2 regions of the Virgibacillus tibetensis genome follow, and region 1 is predicted to be linked to the other one. Evidence: predicted binding sites of a transcription regulator. Region 1 holds the regulator's gene; the other holds the start of a gene.
The links. The regulator CtsR, encoded in region 1, represses protease genes until heat stress. The targets are predictions, from matches to a motif close to ATGGTCAATAAAGGTCAAACA.

Region 1 (15,521 bases):
TTCAGTTTCTTCATCTTCCGGGACAATGACACGAAAAATCTTATCTTCCATCCCCATTGTTTCCACACGCTTTTCCAAATTTAACTTCACTTTATTTTCGTACCCAGAATACGTATGAACAACATACCAGTTTTTCTCCATTTAATCAGGACAACGTAACTGCCCTTCCCTCCCTTTATTGCAGTTTCATTTCACTTGTTTACATTACTATAGAATTTTAATCCAATATTAAAAAACCCGTCATCCGGGTTTTTTTTAAATTTAAAGATATTAAACTCATTATAGCATAATTGTATCGTGATTATTCATTTAATCGTCTAAAGCCTTTAAAACAAGTTTAAAACCTGTGTAATTCCAAGATCTATTACAAAGAAAAAGAGTGCCACAAAGGCTACTGTTGCAATAACAGTTATCGTGTAACTTGATAATTCTTTCCCTTTAGGCCATGTGACCTTTTTCATTTCTCTTGATACATCTTTTAGAAACTTGAACATGCTTGTACCCCCTAAACTCTACCAGAAAATACTACTCTATTATTTCGTTTCGCGGTGTAAGGTATGTTTCCCACATACTTTACAATATTTATTTACTTCCAAGCGCGTAGGTTGTGTGGATACATTCTTGCTGGTTGTGTAATTTCTGCTTGAACAACTTGAACACGCTAAGGATACCTTTTTACTCATTCTATCACCCCATACCGTAGGGTTTTTATTACTTTTAATGTAGCATGGTTACACGTACCTGTCAACGCTTCTTCCATGTGTTCCGGGGTTATTCCTTTAGAAGTTTACTCCGTTAGCTTCCATTACTTGTTCTAATTTCCGTTTAACACGCTGGAGTGCATTATCAATGGATTTAACATGCCGCTTTAACTCTATGGAAATTTCCTGGTAGGTACGTCCATCTAAGTATAAATGCAGTACTTCCTTTTCTAACTCGCTTAATAATTCCGATAATTTCGTTTCCATATCTCCGAAATTTTCCCTGTTTACAAGTAAATCTTGCGGGTCAATTGCTTTTGATCCAGCAATAACATCCAGCAATGTGCGGTCTGATTCTTCATCATAGATTGGCTTATCCAATGATACATATGAGTTCAGTGGAATATGCTTTTGCCTTGTTGCGGTTTTAATTGCAGTGATTATCTGCCGGGTGACACACAGTTCAGCAAATGCCTTGAATGAAGACAGCTTGTCCCCGTCATAATCACGTATCGCCTTGTAGAGTCCAATCATTCCTTCTTGTATAATATCCTCTTTATCTGCACCAATTAAGAAATAGGTGCGTGCTTTGGCTCGGACAAAATTACGGTACTTATGTATTAAATAGTCAAGCGCATGACTATCCCCTTGATGAGTCAACTGTAATATCTCGTCATCATCAAGCATTTTTAAGCTTTTATTATCTGTCTCTAACTGCTTGACATTCACCAAGTATGCCCCCCTGACTACAGTGCAGTCACTTTAACACATTATACCGTAAGCGCTTCCTCTTAGTCAATATAAGATCTGAAAGCTAAAATGGCCGTTTATCAGGCATAGCGAGTCAATTGGGCGGGTGGGTACCAACTTACATATCTCCTCGCCGCCATTTCTCAAATTTATCCAGAACTTCCTGATTGAGTATAATTTTTGATTGTGCTTGAACTTTTGTATGATGATCTATACTTTTTTTAATTTCTTTTTCTATATTTGTTAATTCAATAAACAGTTCTCGTGCTGACTTCCTTAACGCCCCTTGCCCAAATATAGTACGCTGTTCCGCATAATCTGATGTAGCCACATAGACCTGTGTTTTAATATTTTTTATCTTCTTAACGAGCTTCTCAATACACTCATCAGCCGTTTCTTTTTCTTTGGTAAAAATAATCTCTACTTTATAGGATTCTAATTTACTCGCAATCCCCCGAACGTAATACGCATCAAATACAACAATAACACGATGTCCGGAATATGCTTGGTACTCTGCCATCATTTCGATAAGCCTGTCACGAGCTTGTCCAATGTCTGTTTTCTTTAACTTCTGAAGTTCATCCCAAGCGCCAATGATATTATAGCCGTCCACCAGTAGAACAATCATCATTAATCACCAACCGGAAACCTTTTGCGGTATACCTCAAATAATAATAGGCTGCATGCGACAGAGGCGTTTAATGATGATACTTGACCTCTCATGGGTAGACTTACCGTCCAATCGCATTTCTTGCGCACTAATCGGCTCATTCCCTTTCCTTCGTTTCCGATCACGAGAGCAATAGGAAGTGTACCTTCCAGCTTCCGGTAATCTTCTGTGGCATCAGCTTCTGTGCCCACTACCCATACATTTCGTTCCTTCAATTCTTCTATCGTATTTGCTATATTGGTAACTCGTGTAACAGGAATATGCTCTATAGCACCTGCAGCTGTTTTCGCCACTGTAGCAGTTAATCCAACTGAGCGTCGCTTGGGAATAATTACACCATGCGCTCCTGTAGCATCTGCTGTACGTAAAATTGAGCCTAAATTATGCGGGTCTTCCAATTCATCTAAAATAACAAAAAAAGGATCCTCGTTTCTTGATTCTGCCTTTTGGAATAAGTCGTCCAGCGATGCATATTGATAAGAAGCCACATAGGCAATAACACCTTGATGATTTCCATCTCCGCCTGTAAGCTGTTCGAGCTTTACTTTTGGTACCTTTTGAACAATTGTCCCCGCTTCTTTCCCTAACTGATGAAACTTTCCTTGCGTGTTAGAGTTAAGCTGTTCTGAAATAAGTATTTTGTTTACAGAGCGTCCTGACTTTAATGCTTCAATAACCGGATTTTTTCCGATAATCATTTCCTGATCCATTTTATACGTTCCTCCCTTCTGTATACTGAACTGCCCTTTGTACTAATTCCATTAGCCGTTCCTTATCTTTCATCAAATAATGATAGCCAATAAGCGCCTCAAATGCAGTACTGTATCGATATGTTATAACATCTGTATTTTTAGGGATGGAACCTGATTTGGCGTTCCTCCCCCTTGCAACTACACGTTCTTCTTCTTCTGTAAGCACTTTTTCCTTAAGCCAGTACAATATAACCTCAGCTTGAGCTTTCCCTGATACAAATTGAATCGCTTTTTTATGAAGATCATTTGGCTTGACCTGACCTGCTTGTACGAGGTACTCCCTAACATGTAACTCATAAACCGCGTCCCCCATATAAGCAAGAGCTAAGCTTTTCATTTGTTTTACATTTAAGTCCATGATCAGCCTCTTCTCCAGCGAATCCCTTGTTGCGTATCTTCTAAAATAATACCTCTTTCTTTCAGTAAATCTCTTATTTCATCAGCACGAACAAAATCCCGATTTTTTCTGGCTTCATTTCTCTCATCGATCAGGCTGTCAACTTCTCCATCCAGCAACTCTCTCTCTTCCGCTATGTTAATACCTAGAACATGAGCCAATGATAGAATCAAGTCTTGAAAAGCATCAATAATAGCTGTTGAAGTCTGCTTGGATTGCAAATAAACATTAGCTTCCTTTGTTATATCGAATAAAACTGAAATTGCATTCGCCGTGTTAAAATCATCATCCATTTCTACTTCAAATTGCTGCTTGAATGCAGCTGTTTTTTTCAACCACTGCTCGGTGTCGTTTGCTAAATTCATACTAGATTTTTTACGGTGCTCCAGGTTAATATATGCTGTTTTAATACGATCTAAACCATTTTTTGCACCCTCCAATAACTCCTCCGTAAAATTAATTGGATTACGATAATGAACACTTAACATAAAGAATCGCAAAACCTGGGGATCGTGCTTCTCAATTAAATCCCTGGTTAGGACAAAGTTACCTAATGACTTTGACATTTTTTCGTTATCAATATTAATATACCCATTATGCATCCAATATTTCGCGAAGGATTTACCTGTCATCGCTTCTGATTGGGCAATTTCATTTTCGTGATGCGGAAAGGTTAAGTCCTGACCTCCAGCGTGAATATCAATCGTGTCTCCAAGGTATTTCTTTACCATGGCAGAGCATTCGATGTGCCATCCCGGGCGTCCTTTACCCCAAGGCGAATCCCATGCAATTTCCCCATCTTTTGCACTCTTCCATAAAGCAAAATCCAGTGGGTCCTCTTTTTTCTCTCCTACTTGAATTCTCGCACCTGAGCGTAGTTCATCAACCGACTGGTGAGATAGCTTTCCATATCCTTCAAATGAGCGAGGCTTAAAATAGACATCCCCATCCGCTTCATAAGCAAATTCCTTGGCAACAAGCGTTTTTATAAAGCTGATTATATCATTCATCGTGTCCATAACACGTGGGTTATGTGTTGCTTCCTTAACTCCCAATGCACTTACATCTTCCAGATAAGCATTAATAAACCGGTCCGCGATAGCCGGGACCTCTTCCCCTAACTCCTTTGCAGTTTTAATAATTTTATCATCAACATCTGTAAAATTTAGCACATAATCCACATCATAGCCCTTGTATTCAAAGTACCTGCGTACAGAATCGAAGACAATGGCGGGACGTGCGTTTCCAATATGAATATAATTATAGACAGTAGGGCCACAAACGTACATACTGACTTTTCCTTCTTGTAGTGGTTTAAATTCTTCCTTCTGACGGGTGAGTGTGTTAAATATGTTTATTGTCATAGTGAGTCACTTCCTTTAATTTAGCTATTTCTATTTTTAATCGGTCAATTTCTTTTTGCAGATTGGCACATTGTTCTTCAACTGGATCCGGCATTTTATGATGATCCAAATCTCTCCGTACCTTTTCACCATTTTGAATAACTATCCTGCCCGGTATCCCAACAACAGTAGAGTTATCTGGCACATCCCTCAGTACGACAGACCCGCCACCAACTTTTGAATTTTCACCGATTGTTATGGATCCAAGCACTTTAGCTCCTGTTGAAATGAGGGCATTGTCTTTAACGGTTGGATGGCGCTTTCCTTTTTCTTTTCCTGTCCCACCCAGAGTCACTCCCTGAAAAATGGTGACGTTCTCTCCGATTTCACATGTTTCTCCAATTACAACACCCATTCCATGGTCAATAAACAGACGCTTGCCTATTATTGCACCTGGATGTATTTCAATTCCTGTAAAAAAGCGACTTACTTGGGAAATGCCACGTGCAAGGAAAAAAAGTTTCTTTTTATAAAAAGCGTGAGCAATCCGATGAAACCAAACTGCATGTAATCCCGAATAAGTTAGAAACACTTCGAAATAGGTTCTTGCTGCTGGGTCCTGTTCAAATACAACATCCATATCTTCCTTTATCCTTTTAAAAAAGCCCATTTGTAAAACCTCCTTTACTGGCAGAAATTAAAAAAGCGTCTCTGTGTAAAAAATACACAGAGACGCTTTTGGCGCGGTTCCACTCTGTTTGGAGGATTCCTCCTCCCAACTTGTGCTCTCGGTAACGGAAGAGTTCCGCTGTTATGTACTGTAATTCCATAACAGACTCCGAGGGGCACTTCAAAAATAATCCTTAGAATCACTCACAGCCTAGGTGATCCTCTCTGAATAAGGTATATATCTTCTACTTTCCCTCATCAACGTTCTAATTTGTATTATTACTATATTACATTTCCGTTTGATTGTGAATCATTTAAGCTCCCAATTGCTTCAAAATTTTATCCAGACGAGCTAATATAACTTCTTTTCCTAGCAGTTCAATCGCCAGCGGGAGTTCCGGTCCATGGGTTTGCCCCGTCGTAGCCACCCGGATCGGCATAAATAGCTTTTTGCCTCTATGCCCAGTTTCTTTTTGCGTAGCTTTGAATTGTGCTTTAATATCATCTTTTGTAAAGTCATCTAAATGAATGAGTTTATCAGCAAACACCTGAAGTACTTCAGGTACCTGCTCCTCCTGCAGTACATCCATCGCGCCCTCATCATAGGAGATTTCTTCGTTAAAGAATAACTCGGTCAGCTCTACAATTTCTGCTCCATACCTTAATTGTTCGCGGTAAAGAGCGATCACTCTTTCTGTCCACTCTTTCTGTTTCGCATCCATATTCTCAGGGACCTTACCGGCCTCTACCAAATGTGGCATTGCAAGCTCAATCACTTTATCAAGTTCAGCAGCTTTAATATATTCGTTGTTCATCCACTTTAACTTATGTCTGTCAAAGATTGCTGCTGATGTAGATAATCGTTCCGGATCGAATATATCAATTAACGTTTCTTTGGTAAAGATCTCTTCCTCACCGACTGGTGACCAGCCCAACAATGTAATAAAGTTAAACAGCGCTTCAGGCAAGTAACCTAAGTTACGGTACTGTTCGATGAACTGTAAGATATGCTGATCGCGTTTGCTTAATTTTTTACGTTCTTCATTTAAAATTAATGTCATATGACCAAACGTTGGTGCTTCCCATCCAAATGCATCATACACCATCATTTGTTTCGGTGTGTTAGATATATGCTCTTCGCCACGAAGTACATGCGTAATTTCCATTAAATGATCATCAACAGCAACCGCGAAGTTATACGTTGGAATACCATTTTTCTTTACGATAACCCAATCACCAAAATCAGCTGATTCAAATGTAATTTTGCCACGAACAAGATCATTAAATGTGAACGTATGATTTGCTGGTACACGCATGCGAATACTTGGCTGACGGCCTTCTTCTTCAAATTGGGCAATTTGCTCTGCAGTTAAATCACAGTGTGCTCCAGAATATTTAGGAACTTGTCCACGTGCTCGCTGTGCTTCTCGCTCTTCATCAAGCTCTTCCTCTGTCATATAACATTTGTAAGCTAAGTTTTTTTCTAATAACTCATCAACATACTTATTATATAAATCCAATCGCTCCAATTGACGGTATGGACCATAATTACCACCAACATCGGCCCCTTCATCCCACTCAATACCAAGCCATTTCAGGAACATCAGCTGACTTTCTTCTCCACCAGCTACGTTTCTTTTGTCATCCGTATCTTCAATTCGAATAATAAACTTTCCATTATAGTGTTTGGCGTATAGATAATTAAACAATGCTGTACGTGCATTTCCAATGTGTAAATCTCCTGTTGGACTTGGTGCATAACGTACACGAACTTCCTTTGTCATGAGGTTACCCCTTTCGATTTTCAAAGCTAAATCTATCGTTACAATTCCTCTTTACCTAAGTATAACAAAAAGTGATAACAATTACTGTTATCACTTTTTTATAGTCACTATAAGTTATACCTTTTTTACAAGGCTTTTTCAAGTAACTTTGGTTTTGCAAAGATCATACGGCCAGCTGAGGTCTGAAGCACACTTGTAATTAATACTTCTATGGTCTTACCAATATAATCCCGGCCTTCTTCTACAACAATCATGGTACCATCATCTAAATAAGCGATCCCCTGATTATGTTCTTTTCCATCTTTAATGACTTGCACCATCAGTTCTTCGCCAGGTAGTACAACTGGTTTAACTGCATTTGCCAGATCATTAATGTTCAACACAGCAACGCTTTGCAGATCACAAACTTTGTTTAAATTAAAGTCATTCGTAACCACAACACCGTTAATAACCTTCGCTAACTTAATCAGTTTACTATCAACTTCCTGTATTTCTTCAAAGTCACCTTCATAGATTTCTACCTTGACCGGCAATTCTTTTTGAATCCGATTCAGTACATCCAACCCACGGCGTCCACGGTTACGTTTTAATACATCTGAGGAATCAGCAATATGCTGTAATTCTCCTAACACAAATTGCGGTATTATAATCGTGCCTTCGAGAAAGCTGGTTTGGCATATATCAGCAACACGACCATCGATTATAACACTGGTATCCAAAATCTTTGGTTTTGGTTGCATTGGTTCTGTTTCCTCATCAACCCTTCGTTTGTCTCTTTCCTTTTTACTGATATTTAGTAAATTAACAAACTCATCTCTGCGTCTAAAGCCAACCTGAAAACCAAAATACCCTAATAAAATTGTAATAAAGAGCGGTATCATCTGGGAAACTAGCTCTATTTGAATGTCTTTTAATGGTATGTTAATTAAAAAAGCAATGATGAGACCAACCATTAATCCAAGACTACCAAAAAATAAATCTCCAACCGGTAATTTAATAAGTGCTTCCTCAATCCATTTTAAAAATCCTACAATATAATCTACAAGCCAGTAGGAAAATAGAAATAATATAATTGCACCTACTATACTTCCTAGATATGGCGATGCTACCCAACGCGCCTCTGTAAAATCTAATAAATTAATAATTTCTGGTATATATAAATACCCAATGGTACCACCTATAATCAGAAAGAATAGATGAACGATCTTTTTTAGCACCACTGTCACCTCCTAACCTGTATTATTACCTTTTTAGAATAAAAATAATCCTACTAAATAAGAAAAAGCTATAATAACAAATAAATCGTAGCACACGAATGACCAACATTCAATAATGAAAACATAAAATTTTAACATAAACAATCGTTTATTTCAATAATTTACCCTCTATCTAGCAACTCCTATATCCAATGCTTCTTGAACCGTATTTACACCAATTACTTGAATGCCTTTTGGAACAGTCCAGCCATCCATGTTTCTTTGTGGGCAGATAACACGTTTAAAACCAAGTTTGGCCGCTTCCTGAACACGTTGTTCAATACGTGATACACGCCTTATCTCCCCCGTTAACCCTACTTCACCTACAAAAATATCCTCTGGCTGGGTTGGCTGATCGCGGAAACTAGAAGCAATACTTACAACAATCGCTAAATCAATAGCTGGTTCATCCAGCTTAACTCCACCAGCTACCTTTATATATGCATCTTGATTCTGAAGCATTAAACCTACCCTTTTTTCCAAGACGGCCATTAACAAAGGAACACGATTCGCATCAATACCTGTAGCCATCCTCCTTGGATTTCCGAAGCTTGACGGAGAAATTAATGCCTGGATTTCCACCAGTACAGGTCTTGTCCCCTCCATGGAGGCTACAACAGTAGAACCCGCGGCGCCCTGTGAACGCTCCTCCAGGAAAATTTCTGAAGGATTCATGACTTCCCTTAATCCTTCTTCCTTCATCTCAAAAATGCCCATTTCGTTTGTACTTCCAAAACGATTCTTCACCCCACGCAAAATACGGTACGTGTGGTGTCTTTCGCCTTCGAAATAAAGAACCGCATCCACCATATGTTCCAGTATTCTAGGTCCCGCAATAGAACCTTCTTTTGTTACATGACCAACGATGAATATAGGTATTCCATTGGATTTTGCTATTTTCATTAATTCACTCGTCGATTCACGGACTTGTGAGACGCTCCCAGGTGCACTCGAAATCTCTTCTTTGAAGATAGTCTGGATGGAATCGATAACTACAAAAGATGGCTTTATTTCCTCAATTTGTTTTGCGATATCAAATAAGTTTGTTTCAGCTAAAACATATAATAACTCTGCTTTTACGTTCAGCCGATCGGCCCTGAGCTTTGTCTGGCGCGTTGATTCTTCCCCTGAAATGTAAAGGACTGGTAATTCTTTTTCTGCTAGTTGAGAGGATATCTGCAGAAGTAATGTTGACTTTCCAATACCAGGGTCACCACCAATTAATACGAGTGAACCAGGAACAATGCCTCCGCCAAGAACGCGGTTAAATTCCTCCATTTTTGTTTTTATCCGCGGTTCCTTTTCTGATTCAATGGCTGTGATACTTTCGGGCTTACTCGAATATTTTGAGCCCACATTAAATGTATGCTTATTACGTTTGTCAGATGACTCCATTTCTTCAACCAAGGTGTTCCATTCATCACAACCTGGACATTTTCCCATCCATTTTGCAACCTCGTAACCACAATCCTGACATACATATTTCGTTTTTCGTTTGGCCAAGTTTCTCTATCCCTTCATTTATCTATTGTATACGATTTGCATAACCAGAAAGTTACAGATTTCTATCAATTTATAAAAACATTTCCTTATTAATGCCACAATTACCAGTTTCAGCCTGAGTAATTTGATTCGTTAATTAGGAAAAAGCTAGAAGAGTACTATCTTCTAGCTTTTTCTGACGGTTTTCGTTTAGTTACGTGTACGTCTATGGAAGAATAATAAATTCACCTTTATTATTCAGACCTACTTTAACTTTTTCACCTATGGCAATTGTTTCTTTTAGCAGCTCTTCAGATAATAAATCTTCAATATTTTTCTGAATAGCTCTGCGTAACGGCCGTGCACCGTATTCAGGATCAAATCCATCTGTTGCAATTTTTTCGATTGCTTTATCTGTTAATGTCAGGTCAATATCCTGGTTCTTCAAACGCTTTTGTAATTGGTTAACCATTAGTGTAACAATGTCCTTCATATGTTTTCTTTCTAGTGAGTGGAAGACAATCATTTCATCAATACGATTTAAAAACTCTGGTCGAAATGCTTTTTTCATCTCATCCGTTACTTTCGCTTTCATATCATCATATTCCTGTCCTTCTTCTCCAAGATTGAAGCCAACAAATTTATTCCGCTTCAGTTCACTGGCTCCCACATTGGATGTCATAATGAGAACAGTATTACGAAAATCAATCAGGCGTCCTTTGGAGTCGGTTAGCCGTCCATCCTCTAAAACCTGCAGCAAAATATTAAACACTTCAGGATGTGCCTTTTCTACTTCATCAAGTAAAACGACCGAATAGGGTTTTCTGCGGACCTTTTCTGTAAGTTGCCCACCTTCTTCATACCCGACATATCCAGGTGGTGATCCAACCAGACGTGATGTGGAGTGTTTCTCCATGTATTCCGACATATCTATACGAATCATTGCATCCTCATCAGCAAACATCGTCTCAGCTAATGCACGTGCCAGCTCTGTTTTCCCTACACCTGTTGGACCTAGGAAAATAAAGGAGCCAATTGGACGCTTCGGATCTTTTAGTCCAGCCCGTGCTCTGCGGATAGCTTTCGATACCGCATTTACTGCCTCTTTCTGACCAATAACACGGTTATGAAGTGTTTCCTCCATATTCAATAGACGCTCTGTTTCATCCTTTGTAAGCTTGGAGACAGGTACCCCAGTCCAGATGGAAACAACACTGGCAATATCCTCCACAGTTACCTCTGAATCTGTTTGCCCTTGCTTTTCTTTCCATTTATTTTTCGTCTCTTCCAGCTCTTCTCGAAGACGTTGCTCAGAATCTCGTAATGATGCTGCCTTTTCAAATTCCTGACTTTGTACTGCAGCATCTTTTTCTTTCCGCACTTCTTCTAACTTCTGTTCCAATTCCTTTAAATTAGGCGGAACAGTGTAGGAGCGAAGTCGTACCTTTGAACCAGCTTCATCAATAAGATCAATTGCTTTATCTGGTAAAAAGCGGTCAGTAATGTACCTGTTAGAGAAATTCACTGCTGCTTCAACAGCTTCATCCGTAATGGTGACCCTATGATGTGCTTCATATCGATCACGTAATCCTCTTAATATCTGTATCGTTTCATCCAATGTTGGTTCGTCAACCTGGATAGGCTGGAACCTGCGCTCCAGGGCGGCGTCTTTCTCAATATACTTACGGTACTCATCCAGTGTCGTAGCACCTATACATTGTAGTTCTCCACGGGCAAGAGATGGCTTTAAAATATTTGAAGCATCAATAGCTCCTTCAGCTCCTCCTGCCCCGATCAATGTATGCAGCTCATCAATGAATAGAATGATGTTGCCTGCCTGGCGGATTTCCTCCATCACTTTTTTCAAACGATCTTCAAACTCACCACGATACTTCGTCCCAGCTACAACGGTTCCCATATCAAGAGTCATAACCCGTTTATCCCGTAATGTTTCTGGTACCTCATTATCAATAATCTGCTGCGCTAACCCTTCTGCCACAGCTGTTTTACCAACACCAGGTTCCCCAATTAAAACCGGATTGTTTTTTGTACGACGGCTTAACACTTGAATAACACGTTCAATTTCTTTGCCTCTCCCAATAACTGGATCTATGTTTCCTTCTTTTGCACTAACAGTTAAATCTCTTGCCAATGAATCAAGTGTCGGGGTAGTGGCGCTTGATTGTTGCCCACGCCCCTGTCTTCCTGCCTGAGAATCATTACTGCCCAACAACTGTAACACTTGCTGTCTGGCTTTATTTAAGCTGACTCCCAAATTATTTAATACGCGAGCAGCTACCCCTTCTCCTTCACGGATAAGCCCCAAGAGAATATGTTCTGTACCTACATAAGAGTGTCCTAGCTTTCTTGCTTCATCCTGCGAGAGCTCAACTACCTTCTTAGCTCGTGGAGTATAGTGAATCGATTGCATCGGTTGTTTACCTACTCCGATTAACTTTTCAACCTCTTCTTGAATCTTTGGAACTTCCAAGCCAAGTGATTGCAATGCTTTTGCCGCAATTCCTTCACCTTCGCGTACTAGACCTAATAGAATATGTTCTGTACCTATATTATTATGTCCAAGGCGTACGGCCTCCTCTTGGGAAAGTGCTAATACCTTTTGTGCCCTTTCAGTAAAACGTCCAAACATCATATAGTATTTCCTCCTGTCTATTTCTCTAATTGTAATCGTTCACGGATAAGTGACGCACGCAGAACATCACGTTCATTTGCCGTCAAAGTCCTCTTCGCATATTGTTGCAGAAAACCAGGTTGTGTTAAAATCATAAGTTCATTCAGTATATTTCTGGAAACATTCTTTATGATTCCTAAGTCTATCCCTAATCGAACATTGGATAAACATCTTGCAGCTTCTTTTGATTCAATAATTCTGCTATATTCCAAAACACCATATGCTCTGTAAATACGATCTTCCACTGTTGTACCGGATTGTTCCATAATTCTGCTTCTAGCTCTTCGTTCATGATCAATTAGTTGTTTTACGACACTTTGCAGATCTTCAACAATATCTTCCTCTGATTTACCCAGTGTAATCTGGTTTGATATTTGAAATATATTACCTACAGCTTCGCTTCCTTCTCCATAGATACCTCGAACAACAAGCCCCAATTGATTTATCGAAGGAATCATACGATTAATTTGTTTCGTCATAGCTAAAGCTGGAAGGTGCATCATAACAGAGGCACGCAAACCTGTGCCAACATTTGTAGGGCAACTCGTCAAATATCCTCTTGTTTCATCAAAGGCATAGTTGATCTCCTCTTCCAGCCAATCATCTACTTTAAATGCCTCTTCTAAAGCCTTGTTTAATTGGAACCCTGGAAAATAAAGCTGAATCCGAATGTGATCTTCTTCATTAATCATAACAGAAACTTGTTCGTTACTAGATATTAGTGCTGCTGCGGTTTGAGCATGCTTTGCCAGATGAGGGCTGATAAGATGCTTTTCTACCAGAACGCGTTTTTCTACAGCTGTTAAATTTTTAACTTTTAAAAAAGCAAAATCCTTATATTCATGAAAGGACTTATTCTCATACTCTTTTTCAAAAAAACCACGGATATCTTCCAATTTTTCAACTTCTGCAAGAATTGGATACGAAACATCTGCAAAATTCCTCGCCAGCCGAATTCGACTGCTTAAAACGATATCACTATCCGGGCCCTCTTCACGCATCCAAGGACTAATTGCATCATTCATGAAGTGCTGTAAGGTCATGAATCATCACCTGCTCCCTCATTTTTCTTCGTATTTTCCAATTCTTTAATTTTATCTCTTACCTTTGCTGCCTCTTCAAACGCTTCATTATCAATCAGACTCTGCAATTCAGCCTTATACCCTTCCAGTTGCTTCTTTGTGTGCAAGTCGCCACCTTTACGCTTTGGAATTTTCCCATAATGCTTTGTATTTCCGGAATGCACACGGCGGAATATAGACTCAAGTCGTTTAGAAAACGTATCATAACATGCTGCACATCCAAATTTCCCAGTACTTTTAAAGTCCGAAAATGTCATTTCACATTTAGGACACTGTAATTCCTTAACTTGATTAAAGGATTTACCGTGTTGACTTTCTATTTTTGCAGAATCAAAGTTAAATAGACCTGATAGTAAATTTTGAAGCGAATACCCATCTTCCGGATAAGTCATATAGCCCTTTTCCTTTGCACACACTTCACAGACATGGACTTCTTTTTTATTGCCGTTGATAACTTGCGTAAAATGAAGTGTGGCTGGTCGCTGCTGACATTCTTGGCATTCCATCTCTATTTCCCCCTTTACGACTTATAAATTCACCTTAATTATTCAAATATTTTAAGGTTGTTAGCATTGCAGTTAACACACGAGCACGGACTTCATCACGTAACGGCAACTGAAAAGCCAGCGTGTTTCTATCAATGGCGCTCAGCATAATTTTTGCCTCTCGTTCTGTGATCAACTTTTCTTCCAGCAGTCTTTCTAACACATCGAGAGAAGCTTGCTGTGTTAAAGTTGGGTTGATCATCTTTATAATTTCATCAATCATTTCTGATTTCTCTTGATGTATAACGCGTATTATCCGAATGTATCCACCGCCACCACGTTTACTTTCTACTATATACCCTTTTTCCACAGTAAATCTCGTCTTAATCACATAATTAATTTGTGAGGGGACACATTGAAACTGTTCAGCAATTTCACTTCGCTTTATCTCGATCACTTTTTGGTCTTTGGCTTGCAGTATTTTTTTCAAATAACTTTCTATCACATCTGATATGTTACTCATGAGCCCTCCCCCTCTCTCCATATTGACCTTTGACTTTGACTATCTTTGACTATGATTTTATTATACGCCAAATTATCTAAGATGCAAATACATTGATCTATATACATTTTAGACAAAAAAATGTAATTCAAAACGATGAAAACTATTTTTCCACTTAGTACAGGGATACTTTTGGTTTTATTACTGTAATTCAGAGATATTTTTAACATGATCTATTTTAGAAATCTCCGAAAATAATGACACTCGGTCTAATTCTGGCTTTCTTTCTATTTTTATAAATATATTCCGCACATTATTTTCCACTTTTACAATTTCCACATTTTTAATAGTTACTTCATACTCCTCAAAGATCGCAACAACGTTATTAATTTTAAGCTCCGGTAACGCTACAATTTCAATTAAGTTGTTTGTTGTTTTACCTTTGCCTCTTGTAAACAGCTTTTCAAAGTTATTCAGGAAAATTAAACTTAATAAGATAACCAACGTTGTAAAAACAGCCGCCCCATACATTCCCGCGCCTACAACTAAACCTATTCCTGCCACTGTCCAGATGGAAGCAGCTGTAGTCAGTCCACGGATTGTCCCTCCGTAAACAATGATTGTTCCTGCACCAAGAAAACCAATACCACTAATAACATAAGATGGAATTCTTGCTGGATCAAATCGAACATTCCCGTACCTTTCAATAAATTCTTCAAACCCGAATAAAGATAATAGCATCATTAAACAGGCTCCAACACCGACTAGTATGTGAGTGCGGAAACCTGCTGAATGATTTTTTAATTCACGTTCAAAACCAATCAATCCTGATAAAACTAAAGCGACTAATACACGAACCATTATTAAAAGGAAATCTTCCCCAACTACTTGATCAAAAAACGCACTCACTTTCCGCACCCCATTAAAATTAGTCATATCTATTTATTTTACATTAA
Region 2 (15,521 bases), on a different contig from region 1:
ATGTCCGAAGATCGTATGTTAGATGTAATTATCGTGGGAGCAGGTCCTGCTGGTATGACAGCAGCAGTCTATGCATCCCGTGCAAATTTAGAGACATTAATGATTGAACGGGGTATTCCTGGTGGCCAAATGGCTAATACAGAAGATGTTGAAAACTACCCTGGGTATGACCATATTCTAGGTCCTGACCTATCCAATAAAATGTTTGAGCATGCAAAGAAGTTCGGTGCTGAGTATGCATATGGAGATATTAAAGAAGTGATCGACCACGGTGATTACAAAACGGTTGTTGCAGGAAAAAAAGAATATAAAACCAGATCTCTCATCATTACAACTGGAGCACAATATAAGAAAATTGGTATTCCTGGTGAGGAAGAGCTTGGAGGGCGTGGAGTATCTTACTGTGCAGTTTGTGATGGAGCCTTCTTTAAACAAAAAAACCTCATTGTAATTGGTGGAGGAGACTCTGCAGTAGAGGAGGGAATATATTTAACCCGCTTTGCAGATAAAGTAACAGTAGTTCACCGACGTGATGAACTGCGTGCTCAGAAAATCATTCAAGAACGTGCATTTGATAATGATAAAATGGAGTTCGTTTGGGATACGGTGGTAACAAAAATAAATGAAAAAGATGGCAAGGTGGGTAGTGCCACACTGAAAAACAATAAAACCGGTGAAGAATATGATCATGAGATTGATGGTGTTTTCGTTTATATTGGAATGATCCCACTAAGCGAGCCTTTCAAATCACTGGGAATTACGAATGAAGAAGGATATATTCCAACTAATGAAAATATGGAAACGAATATTCCAGGTATATTCGCAGCTGGGGATATCCGTGAAAAAACACTTCGACAAATTGTGACAGCAACTGGTGATGGAAGTATTGCAGCAGAAACAGCTCAAAAGTATATCGAAAATCTAACGGAAGAGCTAAAAGCAAAAGCAACACAATCCAACTAGGAAGAAAGGTTTACAAATAGTAATTGCATTTTAACGCTACTGTAATACATTCGAAACAATTTTGGGGTACAATATAAATAACTAATTGACCCCCTTTTAATAGATAGATTAGTTTATTGCACAGGTGTATGTCACCTGTGCCTTTTTTTGAAAAAAAATAATACTTGTCCATATTTGTCGAACTCACCTTCCTGCAAACTTATCCTTGTTGCTTTGTTTTTTTTCGTTGTATAATAGAAATAATGCTAAGATATAAACGTTCCTCTTAAGATCTTAGAAAGAGGTGATTGATGTATGCAGCGAGTGACTAACTGCATAATAATAGATAACGGTCATTTATTATTATTAAAAAAACCACGGCGAGGCTGGTATGCTATTCCAGGAGGTAAGATGGAGCAAGGTGAATCCATTAAAGAGTCAGTGGTTAGAGAATATCGGGAAGAGACTGCATTAACAATACATGATCCAGAACTAGCTGGCGCTTTTACCTTTTCAATATATGAAAATGATAGCCTGGTACACGAATGGATGATGTTTACGTTTATTTGTAAAACTTATGAAGGAACCTTAACGGATTATTGCGCTGAGGGCGTGTTAAAGTGGATTCCAGTGGAGCATATACATGATTTACCAATGGCTGAAGGTGACAGGAAGATATTTGAACACGTGTTAGCTAATAAATCAATGTTATATGGATCCTTTTCCTATACAGAAGATTTTGAGTTGCTTAATTTTCGATTGGATTCTTCAGCATCTTAGAGGATGTTTTAAAAGGGGAGAGAAGAAATGAGAAACGGAGAACATGAAACAAAGTTAGTAATCATTACAGGAATGTCCGGTGCAGGAAAGACGGTAGCAGTTCAAAGCTTTGAGGATTTAGGATACTATTGCGTTGATAATCTGCCACCCGCATTACTTCCTAAATTTCTGGAACTAATGAGGGATTCAACGAACAATATACGAAAAGTTGCGCTTGTAATGGATTTACGCGGCCGTGAGTTTTTTGATTCTTTATTTGAAGCATTAGATGTTTTGGGTAAAGAAGACTGGCTGGAGGAACATATCTTATTTCTTGATGCCAAGGATGAGCAGCTTGTCAGCAGGTATAAAGAAACACGAAGATCACACCCATTAGCTGTAGGTGGTTTACCGTTAAATGGTATTCAGCAGGAACGGAAAATTCTGGATGAACTTAGAGGAAGAGCACAAAAGATTATAGATACGACGAATTTAAAGCCGAAAGAGCTGCGGGAGAAAATCGTTGAGAAATATACAGAAGGCAAACAGGAAATATTCTCTGTTCATATGGTATCATTCGGATTTAAGTATGGCGTGCCGATTGACGCTGATTTAGTATTTGATGTACGCTTCTTACCGAACCCTCACTATGTAGCACATATGCAGCCATTAACTGGTTTGAATAAAGAAGTTTCTTCTTATGTATTTAAATGGACAGACACAAAGAAGTTTAATGAAAAAGTACTCGATTTATTGCACTTTATGCTACCTCAGTATAAAAAAGAAGGCAAGTCACAATTAGTTGTAGCCATTGGTTGTACAGGTGGCCAGCACAGGTCTGTAGCCATATCGGAGTATTTTGCGAAAGAATTGTCTACCCAATATACAACTCACGTTAGTCACCGGGATATTGAAAAAAGAAAGGGTCATTAATATGAGCCAAGAGAAGAGCCTGCCACGCGTAGTCGTTATAGGCGGAGGGACCGGGATGCCGGTCCTTTTACGCGGGTTGAAAAATTTACCGATTCATTTAACTGCACTTGTAACTGTTGCTGATGATGGAGGAAGTACAGGAAGACTGCGGAATGAAATGGCGATTCCAGCGCCAGGAGATATACGAAATGTGATCGCAGCTTTATCTGATGCTGAACCTATGCTTTTAGAGCTGTTTCAGCACCGTTTTGCCGTTGGTAATGGATTATCAGGTCATTCCATGGGTAACCTGTTATTAGCTGCAATGACTTCCATTACAGGCAATTTTTATACTGGTATAAAAGAAATATCACGTGTTTTAAATGTCAAAGGGAAGATTTATCCAATATCGAATGAAAATATGTCATTACATGCAAAGATGGAGGACGGTTCTATTGTTTCTGGAGAGTCAAACATTCCTTTATCAAATAAACGTATAAAACGGGTATTTTTAAGTCCACAGCCTGTCCAACCATTGCCGAATGCCGTACGAGCTATAGAAAAAGCGGATTTAGTCGTCATAGCACCTGGCAGCTTATATACTAGTATTCTGCCCACAATGATTATGCCACAAATATATGAAGTGATGAGGGATGCAGCTGCTAAGGTAGTTTATGTTTGTAATGTGATGACTCAAGCAGGCGAAACGACAGGATACACTGCTTCTGAGCATGTCCAAGCCATTAGTAACCACATTGGTGCAGATTGTGTAGACGCTATCGTAGTACATAATGAACCAATTTCAAAAGCAGTGCGGGCAGTTTATGCAGAAGAAAATGCAGAGCCTGTTATTTATGATACGGATCGTTTACTCGATATGGGACTGCAAATCATTGAAGGAGATATTATTGATTATTCACAGGCAACATTAAGACACGATACTCAAAAAATATCTAAGTTATTATATTCAATCATTGATTAGAACGTTGCTTAAGTACGTACTTAAAAGGTAAGGGAGGGTAAAACATGTCCTTTGCGTCAGAGATAAAAAAGGAATTAACAGGTATTGAAGTAGATGATTGTTGTATGCATGCAGAACTTGCTGCTTTAATACGCATGAATGGTGTTATTTCTTTATCGAAACAAAATTACTCTTTGGATATACAAACTGAAAATGCAGCAATCGCACGAAGAATATACATTCTGATTAAATCGACTTTTTCTCTCCCAGTGGAATTGTTAGTTAGAAAAAAAATGAAACTCAAAAAAAATAATGTATATATTGTTCGTCTGAAAAAAGGTGTTCGTGATATGCTAGCTGAATTGGATATTCTACAGGAACCACTCACGTTTATTCGCACAATATCTAAAAATTATTTTAAAAAAGACTGTTGCAAGAGATCCTATCTTCGAGGAGCATTTCTTGCTGGAGGCTCCATTAATAATCCGGAAACTTCATCCTATCATTTAGAAATATCCAATTTTTATAAAGAGCATAACGATGCCTTATGTGACTTGCTGAATCATTTTGAGTTGCATGCCAGAAAGTTAGAAAGAAAAAATGGGTTTATTGTTTATATGAAGGAAGCAGAAAAAATCACAGCACTTTTAAGTATAATTGGTGCGCATAATGCATTATTTAAATTTGAGGATGTTCGAATTGTGCGTGATATGCGTAACTCGGTAAATAGACTCGTTAATTGTGAAACAGCTAACTTAAATAAAACAATTGGTGCTGCATTTCGTCAGATTGAAAATATTAAACTTATTGAAAATACAGTAGGGTTGGACCGCTTACCTGAAAAGCTTCACGAAATTGCCATATTAAGAGTAGAACATCAAGAAGTTTCACTGAAAGAGTTAGGGGAACTGGTTACAGGTGGGAAAATCTCTAAATCGGGAGTCAATCATCGCTTGAAAAAAATTGATGAGTTCGCAGAGAAAATTAAGCGTGGAGAAACAATGTAAGAAAGGTAATATAAACGTATTTCTTTTGTTTATATTACATGATATAATACGGATAATTTAAAATTGTTATATTTTGTTATTCAATTCTAATCGGCAGTATCAGGGTTCGTTAAAGCCACCCTGATCTGTCGTTTAAAATTAGTCGTATATGAGAGCGGTTTCTATTATTGGGGAGGATGAGTGATTTGGTTGAAAGATCCATCAAAGTCGAACTGGCAACAGGACTGCAAGCTAGACCGGCAGCGCAATTTGTTCAGGAGGCAAATCGTTATACCGCACATTTATTTCTGGAGAAAGATGGGAAGAGAGTGAATGCTAAAAGTATTATGGGATTAATGAGTTTAGCAATAACAAAAGGTGAAGTAATAACTATAATTGCCGATGGTGCAGATGAAGAGATAGCATTAAATCACTTAGCATCGTTTGTTCAAATAACTTGAAAAACCCCCTTTCATTTTAATGAAAGGGGGTTTTGAACATTACTTATCTGTATTGCGTCTTAGTATTTTATCAATTAAACCGTAGTCAACAGATTTTTCAGCTGTCATGAAGTTATCACGTTCCGTATCACGTTCAACCACTTCAAGCGGCTGACCAGTACGTTCAGCAAGAATTTCATTCATCTTTTTCTTCATTTCAATAATTCGTCTTGCATGAATTTCGATATCTGTAGCTTGCCCTTGCGTACCGCCTAATGGTTGGTGAATCATTACTTCACTATTTGGAAGAGCATAGCGCTTTCCTTTTTCCCCTGCAGCCAGCAGGAATGCACCCATCGAAGCTGCCATACCAGTACAAATTGTTGACACGTCTGACTTAATGAACTGCATTGTATCGAATATAGCCATACCAGCTGTTATCGATCCACCTGGCGAGTTGATGTATAAAGAGATATCCTTTTCAGGATCTTCAGCTTCCAGGAAAAGCAATTGTGCTACGATTGAGTTTGCAACACTATCGTCAATCGCACTTCCTAACATAATAATTCGGTCTTTCAATAAACGTGAATAAATATCGTATGCGCGTTCTCCACGGTTCGTCTGTTCAATAACTGTAGGTATTAAATGCATGTTTAAATTCCTCCCTTATTCAATTTCGTTCTATTTTTATGATAACTAAAAGGTCAATGAAGGTCAAACAAAACGTTTAACAATTTTTTTAGTCAAAACACACTCTTTATCATTCCCATTTACGGATAAAATAAACATTAGTAAATATTGTATTTAACTTGTATATATGTTCGATGAGAGTTATAATATTCTTTGTGATTAAAAACATGCGCCCATAGCTCAGTCGGATAGAGCGATAGTTTCCGGTACTATGCCAGTCGGGGGTTCGAATCCCTCTGGGCGCGTATAATAAGTCAAAAGGCAAGGGGTGTAACATAACCCCTTGTCTTTTGTATTGTATGTAGTTACATTTACTCTTTTATTTCCAGAAAATTGTTTAAAGAATCAATGACTAAATCGGTAACTTCCTCAATACTAAGATCGTCTGTTGTAACTTTTAAATGATGATGAGCGTATAACTCCTTTCTCTTATAGTAGAGTTCTTTCATCTCGGTTGTATTCTTGCCATGTAATACAGGTCTGCGGTCAATAAGTATACTGCTTCTTTCCTTCCATGATTCCCAGGATATATCGAGGAATATGACAATATTCTCTTTTAAGGAGATATGCTTAATTTCATCTTGGAGAAATGCACCACCACCAAGAGAAATCACTTTCAGCTCTTGCTTGGCAAAATGGGATACCATTTTCCTTTCTGTTTTCCGAAATGTATGCTCACCATGAATTTTAAAAATTTCAGATGGTGTCATTTCATATTTTCTTTCGATTTCTTTATCTATATCAATGAAATCTCTCTGTAATCTTTGAGCAACTAACCGGCCAATTGTTGTCTTACCTACGCCCATAAAGCCAATCAATGCTATGCTTTTTTTGTTAAAGGTATTCTCTTTGAATTTCATAACTGTAGTAAGCCTCTTTCTTAATTTTTAGTTAGTGTAAGTATAAGCTAAATTGATTTTTTTGTAAAAAAGAGGCATTATGTTATTAAGAGTTTTCATAAAAGGATGAGGTACTTTGAGCAATATTACGGTTAAAAACCTAACAATAGGTGAGGGTATTCCCAAGATTGTGGTTCCATTGATGGGAGCCACTGACGCAGGTATTCTGGAAGAGTTACAGCATGTTAAATCATTAGAACCCGACATAATAGAATGGCGTGTGGATGCTTACATGGAAGTGGAAAAACTGGAGTCAGTTATGGCAGCACTGGCAACTATTCGAGTAGCCCTGGATGATATACCACTTCTATTTACTTTTCGAAGCCATAAAGAAGGGGGAAATCGGGTAATCACGGACAGCTATTACGTTGAGTTACTTACAACGGCTATCAGGTCTAACGAAGTAGATCTCCTTGATATCGAATTATTTTATCAAGATGTTATCGTCAAATCTCTTATAAAAGAAGCGAAGGCATCGGGTGTATGTGTTATCGTTTCTAACCATAATTTTACTCATACGCCCTCTAGAGAAACTATAATTTCCAGGTTACGCGAAATGCAGAGTTTGGGTGCAGACATTCCCAAAATAGCCGTTATGCCAACAAATACGGAGGATGTATTGACTTTATTGGATGCAACTAATTCAATGGTTACACACTATGCAGACCGGCCGATTATAACAATGGCGATGGGATCTGAAGGGTTAATAAGTAGATTAGCCGGGGAAGTATTTGGTTCTGCTCTAACGTTTGGTGCAGGAAAAGAAGTTTCAGCACCGGGACAGATAGACACTAAGGATCTGAGGATTGTCTTGGAAATCTTACATAAAAATAAATGAATTTAAGGTCTTCTGCTGTACTGGCAGAAGGCTTTTTTTAGTGAAACTTTCGTTATATTCAATAATCTGATTGGGGTTTCAAAATTAATTTTAACTTGCAATATATGAAATTTTCAGTATAATAAAATGGTAAATGAATATTCAAAAAAATCATATCAATTGTTAAATAAATGTAAAATTCCCCTCTAAACCTGACATACCTACCAGTTTAGAGGTTTTTTGTAAAAGAAGGCGATGGGGGTTAACAAATATGGAAGATGTAGTTTTAGAATTAAATAATCTACATACACATTTTTTTACAGATAGTGGCGAAGTTCCAGCTGTTGATGGGGTAAGTCTTAGCGTACATAAGGGTGAAGTAGTCGGTATAGTTGGGGAGTCTGGATGTGGTAAAAGCGTAACTTCCTTATCTGTAATGAAATTAGTACCAAATCCACCAGGTAAAATCACCGAGGGAGAAATTAACTTTAAAGGAGAAAATCTAGTAAAGGCTTCCGAAAAAAGGATGAGGAAAATTCGTGGTAATGAAATTTCCATGATATTTCAAGAGCCGATGACATCGCTGAATCCATTGTTTACAATTGGGAATCAATTAAGAGAAGCTATTCTGATTCATCAGAGTATAAGTAAAAAAGAGGCTAAAAGCAAATCTATTGCTATGTTAAGGCTAGTAGGAATACCTAGAGCAGAAGCAATAATTAATGAATACCCACATCAATTATCTGGAGGAATGAGGCAGCGGGTCATGATTGCTATGGCAATGTCCTGCAATCCTGAATTGCTGATAGCAGACGAACCTACTACAGCGCTGGATGTAACGATACAAGCTCAAATACTAGACTTAATGCGCAACCTTAATGAAGAAAAAGAAACAGCAATTTTATTGATAACCCATGATTTGGGAGTAGTAGCAGAAATTTGTGACCGAGTTGTAGTTATGTATTCTGGACAGGTAGTTGAAGAAGGAACAACAAGAGAAATATTAAAAGACCCCAAACATCCATACTCCAAAGGACTTATTAAATCACTGCCAAAAATGCACGAACGAGAACAAAAACTGTATTCTATACCGGGAACGGTACCTAAACCCAAAATGGACAGGATTGGATGCAGGTTTTCACCACGGTGTGAATTTGCATATGATCGTTGTTTTCAAGAAAATCCGGAGCTTTATCCCCTGGATAATAATCGCAGCAGCCGTTGCTTTTTGTATGATGAGGTGGAAGGGGATGTAACAGAACATGCAGAAACCATTACTTGAAGTTAATAACCTTAAAAAGTACTTTGACATTAGAGGTGGTGTCTTAGGACGTAAAATAGGTGAAGTGAAAGCGGTTGATGGTATATCCTTTACGGTTAATGAAGGCGAAATAGTAGGAATTGTAGGAGAATCAGGCTGTGGTAAATCAACAGCTGGCAAAGCCATCCTGAGGCTGATTGAACCCTCTGCAGGAGAGGTGAAGTTTGAGGATCGAGACATAACACAATTAAGTGCCGAAGAGATGCGCAAATTAAGGCGTAATATGCAAATTATTTTCCAAGATCCCTACGCATCGTTAAATCCTAGACATACTGTCGAGAAAATTGTTGGTGAGCCCCTTTTGATACATGGGGTAAATTCTGCTAAAGAACGAAAGGAACGTGTGAAGGAACTATTGGAAGTTGTAGGGCTAAGCGCCTATCATGCATCACGTTATCCACACCAGTTCAGCGGGGGGCAAAGGCAAAGAATTGGCATAGCCAGAGCTTTAGCAAATAATCCTAAATTAATTATTTGTGATGAGCCCGTTTCAGCTTTGGATGTTTCTGTTCAGTCACAAATCCTTAACTTAATGGAAGAGCTTCGTGATGAGTTTAATCTAACTTATGTTTTTATAGCACATGATCTGAGTGTTGTGAAGCATATCAGTGATCGTGTTGGAGTGATGTACTTAGGCAGAATGGTTGAATTAACTGAGAAGGATAAATTATATGATGATCCGAAACATCCATATACACAGGCACTTTTGTCGGCTGTACCACTCCCTGATCCGGATATAGTAAAGGAACGAGTCATTTTAAAGGGGGATGTGCCAAGCCCATCAGACCCACCGACTGGGTGTGCATTTCACACCAGGTGTCCAGTAGCGATGGATATCTGTAATGAAGTAAGACCTGAGTTCTTAGAAATTGAAGATAACCATTTTGTGGCTTGTCACCTTTACAATAAGGAATAGGCTACAAGATATTATCCTATATATTCATACAAAAAAGGGGGAAAAAACATGAAATTGAAGTTTAAGCTCTTACTTGCTTTCATGCTCGCATTTATTTTAGTACTGGCCGCATGCAGCGGTGACGGTGGGGCAGATGGTGGTACAGATGAAGGTAACGACTCTGGAGCAGAAGAGGAAACCGATGATGGAGCAGATGCAGATGATGATTCGGATGCAGAGTCAGAAGGTGATCAAGTATTAGTCTTCGCCCGCGGAGGCGATTCGGAGAGTTTAGACCCATCTAGTACAACAGATGGAGAATCTTCTCGTGTAACGGTGCAAGTATTGGAAAGCTTATTACAGTTTGATGAAGATTCATTTGAGCTGCTGCCAGGATTAGCTCACGATTGGGATGTAGCAGATGATGGCTTAAGCTATACATTCTTTTTGGAGGAAGGTGTCACCTTCCATGACGGAACAGACTTTAACGCGGAGGCAGTAAAAACTAACTTTGAACGTTGGTCAGATCCAGAGCATGAATATGCGTTTACGGATGATGGATATGTGTATTCCATGTATGGAACTATGTTTGGAGGATTCAAGGGTGATGAAAATCATGTCATTGAAGAAATTAACGTTGTGGGAGACCACGAAATAGAGTTTGTATTGAAACAACCACTAGGTTATTTCCTACAAAATATGGGTATGAGCTATTTCGGAATTAATTCACCAGCAGCCTTTGAAGAGTATGGCAACATGATAAATGAAAACCCAGTGGGCACTGGTCCGTTTGAATTTGTCAGCTGGAGTAAAGATGATGCAATTGTTCTAGAGAAATTTGATGATTATCGTAAAGATGGATTTCCAAAACTGGACCGCGTTGTATTTTCAGTAATACCAGATAACGCAGCACGATTAATTGCACTTCGTTCAGGAGAAATTGATATCATGGATGGGTTAAACCCAGATGATGCTGCAGGTATTGAAGCTGAAGATGGATTAGAACTGCATGAGCGAGCGGAAAATAACTTTGGGTATTTAGGTTTTAACATGCAAAAGGCACCTTTGGATAACAAGGAACTCCGACAAGCTATAAATTTTGCAATTGATAAACAAGCAATTGCAGACGCATTATATGCTGGTTATGCTGTTCCAGCTAAAAACCCGTTACCACCTAGTTATATGGGTTATAATGACGAAGTTGAAGCCTATGACTATGACCTGGACAGAGCAAAAGAATTACTTGCAGAAGCAGGGTATGAAGATGGTTTGGAAATTGAGCTATGGACAATGCCTGTAGCAAGACCATATATGCCAGATCCAGAAACTGTTTCACAAATCGTACAAAATAACTTAGCTGAAATTGGCATCGATGTAACAATTATTCGTGAAGAATGGGCTCCATATTTAGAAAAGACAATGCAAGGTGAACAGCAAATGTATATGCTTGGATGGTCCGGAACAAATGGAGACCCGGATTATTTCCTAAGCAGCTTACTACATGGAAATAATGTAGGAAGCAGTAACCGTACATTTTATGAAAATGATGAAGTCGATGAACTGCTAAACAAAGCAAAACTATCAGTTGACCAGGATGAGCGTGCTCAATTTTATCAAGAGGCACAGGCTTTAATTTCGGAAGACTCTCCAATGGCAACACTGGTACATTCCAGACCTGTTATGGCAACAACTAGTGCAGTTAAAAATTATGTGCCACATCCATCTACGAGTGAGCCATTAACACAAGTAGAACTAGATAATTAAGAATAAAAGAGTAGTAGTTTTTTTCTACTACTCTTCTTTTTTCAAACAAAAGATACACCAGTAAAATAGGTGTCTGATTTCTCATTACTTAGACAAAGAACTGGGGTGAAATTATGTTTGCCTATATTATACGACGTTTGTTAATGCTTATTCCCGTTCTGATCGGGATGACATTAATTACTTTTTCTATTGTACATCTTATTCCTGGAAATCCTGCACAAGTAATATTAGGGGAAACAGCAACAGCAACTGCCATTTCAGATTTAGAAGAAAGTATGGGATTAAACGAACCGTATCTAATTCAATATGGAATCTATGTAACAGACTTGATACAAGGTGACTTAGGTACTTCTTTACGTTCAAAATCAGAAATTTCTAATGAGATATGGCCATACATAGCTGCCACCTTCGAGTTAACCTTATTTGCCATGATATTTGCCATCATTGTTGGCGTTAATGCTGGAATTATAAGTGCTTGGAAGCAGAACTCATGGTTTGATTTTCTGGCCATGCTGGTTGCTTTAATTGGTGTGTCCATGCCTATTTTCTGGTTGGCTTTAATGGAGCAGTGGGTGTTTGCCCAGGAGCTTGGTTGGCTGCCGGCACACGGACGGCAGGATAGTAGAGATCCATTAGCACCAATTACTTACTTTTATGTATTGGATACAATTATCCACCTGGACTTTGCCAGGACGGTAACCGTTTTAAAGCATTTGGTTTTACCGGCTGTGGCTTTAGGTACTATTCCGATGGCAATAATCGCCAGAATGACACGCTCCAGTATGCTGGAGGTTATGAAATCCGATTACATTCGAACTGTAAAAGCAAAAGGTTCAGGACAATTTCTGATCATTTACAAGCATGCTTTAAAAAATGCCATGATACCAGTATTAACAATTATCGGCTTACAATCCGGCGTGCTTTTAGGTGGGGCAATCTTAACCGAAACTATTTTTAGTTGGCCAGGTATAGGTAGATATATTTATGAAGCAATTAACTACCGTGATTATCCTGTTATACAATCTGGTATTCTCGTAGTTGCATTTATTTTCGTTATTATTAATTTAATTGTTGATGTACTTTATACGTATATTGATCCAAGGATTAAATATTAGGGGGATGTGACAATGGAAACAAAGGAAAAAGGAAAACAATCCGAGCAATTGCTACAAAACCCCGCAAAAAGAGGTCAACAGTTTGATACAGAGGAAATAAAAGCGATTTCTCCCTGGAGAGATACACTAAAACAATTACGGAAAAATCGTTTTGCAATTGCGGGATTATTTATTATCATATTCTTCATTCTCGTTGGTTTATTTGCACCGTTGCTGTCGCCCTACACGTATCAAGAGCAAGACCTTATTAATAGATTGAATCCCCCGTCCGCGGAGCATTGGCTTGGAACGGATCATCTAGGCAGGGATATACTTACAAGAATAGCTTATGGAGCTAGAGTATCACTCCAGGTTGGCTTTTTTGCTGTAACAGGTGCACTATTCTTTGGTACGATACTAGGAATAGTTGCAGGTTATTTTGGTCGTTGGATTGATATGATTATTTCACGTATTTTTGATATTTTGCTTGCATTTCCCAGTATTTTATTGGCGATTGCAATTGTTGCTATTTTAGGAGCTTCCCTTCAAAATGCGCTAATAGCAATTGCAATTATAAATATCCCCATCTTTGGGCGATTGGTAAGATCAAAGGTAATCAGTTTGCGAGAAGAAGAATTTATCATGGCCGCAAAGGCACAGGGAATGAAAAATGGGAGGATTATCTTTCATCATATTTTACCGAATAGTGTGGCCCCGATTATTGTTCAATCTACATTAGGGTTCGGAACTGCCATATTAGAAGCAGCTGCTTTAGGCTTCTTAGGTCTTGGTGTACAACCGCCATTACCGGAGTGGGGACAAATGCTCGCGGATGCTCGTGATTTTATTCAATTGGCTCCATGGACATTAATCGTACCAGGTGTGTCCATAATGCTAGTTGTATTGGGATTCAACCTGATAGGTGATGGACTGAGAGATGCATTGGATCCCAAGATGAAAAATTAATACCTTTTATAATAAATGAAGGAGTCCCCAGTAAACGAAGGACTCCTTTAATATATTCATTTTATTACGTCAATCTGGTATTTTTCGTGCTCATGGAGTCCATCATCATTTTCTACATGAATTTGAATGGTGTAGTTACCTGAGTTCCTAAATGTATGAGAAGCGATGTATTCTCCAGGCTTAGCCTCTTCGGCATTCTCCCATACATGGTTTTCAGAAATGTCGTAATTCCATATTTCATACTGCACTTCAGCGCTTTCCAACGTTTCATCATCCATTTGCAAGTGAACCATCAGCTCGATTTCATCTTCTGCCCGAGGATTTTCAGGTTTAACGAAATGCATTCCAAACCCTTGCACATGTTCACTATGCTCATCTTCATCGTTATGCTGATGAGTGTCTCCCTCACCAACAGTTATCGATTGTTGAGGCATAGTATGCAGGTCTCTAGCAGTAACATGTACCTGTACTGTAAAGATGCCATCTTTATCGAATGCTGTTTCTGTTGAATACGTGCCATCATTATTGTTTATAGCCTCTAACTTTATACTATCCTCTTTATTTCCTTCTTCCCATAGTTCAAATTCAATCTCGTCTGCATCATTCACTTTTTCTTCTCCATATGTAACCAATGCCGTTAATTCCACTTTTTCTTCTACGTCTGCTTCTTCCGGAACACTAAGATCAACTTCAAGGACCTGAATTATTTCTGAATCTTCTTCCGTATCTTCTATATTTTCATCCCCGTTACAAGCTGTTAGAACAAGTAAACTCAACATTAATATAGATAACCATATCTTGTTCTGCATGTTTATCCCTGCTTTCTGGTATTTTGCGTACTCATAAACGATTCTTCTTGCTGTGACATCCGCTCATTTTATGGAGTACAGCTTCAGTAGCTTGATTGAAAGAATATACATTTCCTCCAAAGCCTTTAACAAATTTTTCTGCATGTTCTTTCCATTCAAATGTTAAAACCTGTGGTTGGCAGCATCCGATATGAACAGATGAATTCATTACAAACCATGTGAGATGTGCACTTATTGTAGTCTGTCTGAAAAAATCGTAACATATTGCTTGAATTACTCCGCTATCAAGCTGGCGGTGACGGATAAGTCCACAATGTGCACAACAGGTCATTTCAATTTTATTATTTTGTAGAATAAGCCTGTAAGCCATTCTTACATTAATGCTACTTTTACAAATTACACATTCTTCTGAGATCGTCTCATTAGATTGCTTATCACGTGTAAGGGTAACGCCTCCAAATGTTTTTATGACAACACCTTCGTCTATTAATGGCTTCAGGTCCCGATGGATAGTCATTTCAGATACATTAAACTTTTTACTTAAATCCGATATTTTCATACTGTAATGGCTTCTAATCAAATCTTCAACTCGTTTTCGGCGATCGGCTGGCAACAAAATCAGGCACCTCCTTATGGTGCTTAATGTTTATTTATAACAATATTACACATAGTTTAACATTGTTTATGCAAAAGTGTTTGAACTTTCATTGAACATTTCATGAGTAAATTGTGATTGGCTATATGCATAGTAGAGTGTGTAAATTGACTTGCTTGAACCACCTGTGTAAAATTATAAAGTGTACTAAACATAGTGAATTAATGTGGATTATATATAGGAGGTAAGGTATGAAGTCGAAAGTAGTAATTTTATTTATTATCATGTTGAGTATATTTATAACAGCATGTTCGGAAGAACCCGATTCAAACACGAACGAAGGAACTACTGAATTAAGTGCAAAAGTTTTAACTGTGGACTTAGCTTCAGAACCAGTTTCTCTGGACCCACATGCAGCAAATGATGGAAATTCATTGTATGTGATGAATGCACTGTACGATACACTCGTACAGTTAGATACGGATTTGACTATACAACCGGGTCTGGCAGAAAGCTTTGAACAAGTTGAGGATACCGTTTGGGAAGCGAAAATTAGGGAAGGGGTAACTTTCCATGATGGTTCTGAATTAAATGCAGATGTCGTAAAAGCTAACTTGGATCGCGTACGAGACCCTGAGGTTGCTTCTCCTTTAGGATTTTTATTTGATATG

Region 2: a site for CtsR is predicted at 5,701-5,721, ahead of clpP (ATP-dependent Clp endopeptidase proteolytic subunit ClpP). Genes of this name have one in related genera too.

The regions. Positions count from the first base shown of each region.
Region 1 is NZ_JARZFX010000016.1:50,462-65,982, forward strand. It holds gene nusG (transcription termination/antitermination protein NusG) at 1-141, opposite strand, end outside; gene secE (preprotein translocase subunit SecE) at 327-494, opposite strand; gene rpmG (50S ribosomal protein L33) at 534-683, opposite strand; gene sigH (RNA polymerase sporulation sigma factor SigH) at 780-1,430, opposite strand; gene QGM71_RS18960 (NYN domain-containing protein) at 1,570-2,079, opposite strand; gene rlmB (23S rRNA (guanosine(2251)-2'-O)-methyltransferase RlmB) at 2,082-2,831, opposite strand; gene QGM71_RS18970 (Mini-ribonuclease 3) at 2,833-3,231, opposite strand; gene cysS (cysteine--tRNA ligase) at 3,234-4,634, opposite strand; gene cysE (serine O-acetyltransferase) at 4,615-5,283, opposite strand; T-box leader at 5,339-5,553, opposite strand; gene gltX (glutamate--tRNA ligase) at 5,597-7,066, opposite strand; gene QGM71_RS18990 (PIN/TRAM domain-containing protein) at 7,192-8,283, opposite strand; gene radA (DNA repair protein RadA) at 8,452-9,825, opposite strand; gene clpC (ATP-dependent protease ATP-binding subunit ClpC) at 10,031-12,457, opposite strand; gene QGM71_RS19005 (protein arginine kinase) at 12,475-13,539, opposite strand; gene QGM71_RS19010 (UvrB/UvrC motif-containing protein) at 13,536-14,084, opposite strand; gene QGM71_RS19015 (CtsR family transcriptional regulator) at 14,119-14,586, opposite strand; gene QGM71_RS19020 (MgtC/SapB family protein) at 14,767-15,474, opposite strand.
Region 2 is NZ_JARZFX010000013.1:44,808-60,328, reverse strand. It holds gene trxB (thioredoxin-disulfide reductase) at 1-963, shown strand; gene QGM71_RS17860 (8-oxo-dGTP diphosphatase) at 1,258-1,722, shown strand; gene rapZ (RNase adapter RapZ) at 1,750-2,634, shown strand; gene QGM71_RS17850 (gluconeogenesis factor YvcK family protein) at 2,636-3,595, shown strand; gene whiA (DNA-binding protein WhiA) at 3,640-4,581, shown strand; gene QGM71_RS17840 (HPr family phosphocarrier protein) at 4,767-5,021, shown strand; gene clpP (ATP-dependent Clp endopeptidase proteolytic subunit ClpP) at 5,061-5,651, opposite strand; tRNA gene QGM71_RS17830 (tRNA-Arg) at 5,860-5,935, shown strand; gene QGM71_RS17825 (shikimate kinase) at 6,002-6,550, opposite strand; gene aroD (type I 3-dehydroquinate dehydratase) at 6,666-7,427, shown strand; gene QGM71_RS17815 (ABC transporter ATP-binding protein) at 7,678-8,688, shown strand; gene QGM71_RS17810 (ABC transporter ATP-binding protein) at 8,669-9,643, shown strand; gene QGM71_RS17805 (ABC transporter substrate-binding protein) at 9,692-11,386, shown strand; gene QGM71_RS17800 (ABC transporter permease) at 11,500-12,501, shown strand; gene QGM71_RS17795 (ABC transporter permease) at 12,514-13,446, shown strand; gene QGM71_RS17790 (FixH family protein) at 13,503-14,255, opposite strand; gene QGM71_RS17785 (DeoR family transcriptional regulator) at 14,287-14,868, opposite strand; gene QGM71_RS17780 (glutathione ABC transporter substrate-binding protein) at 15,102-15,521, shown strand, end outside.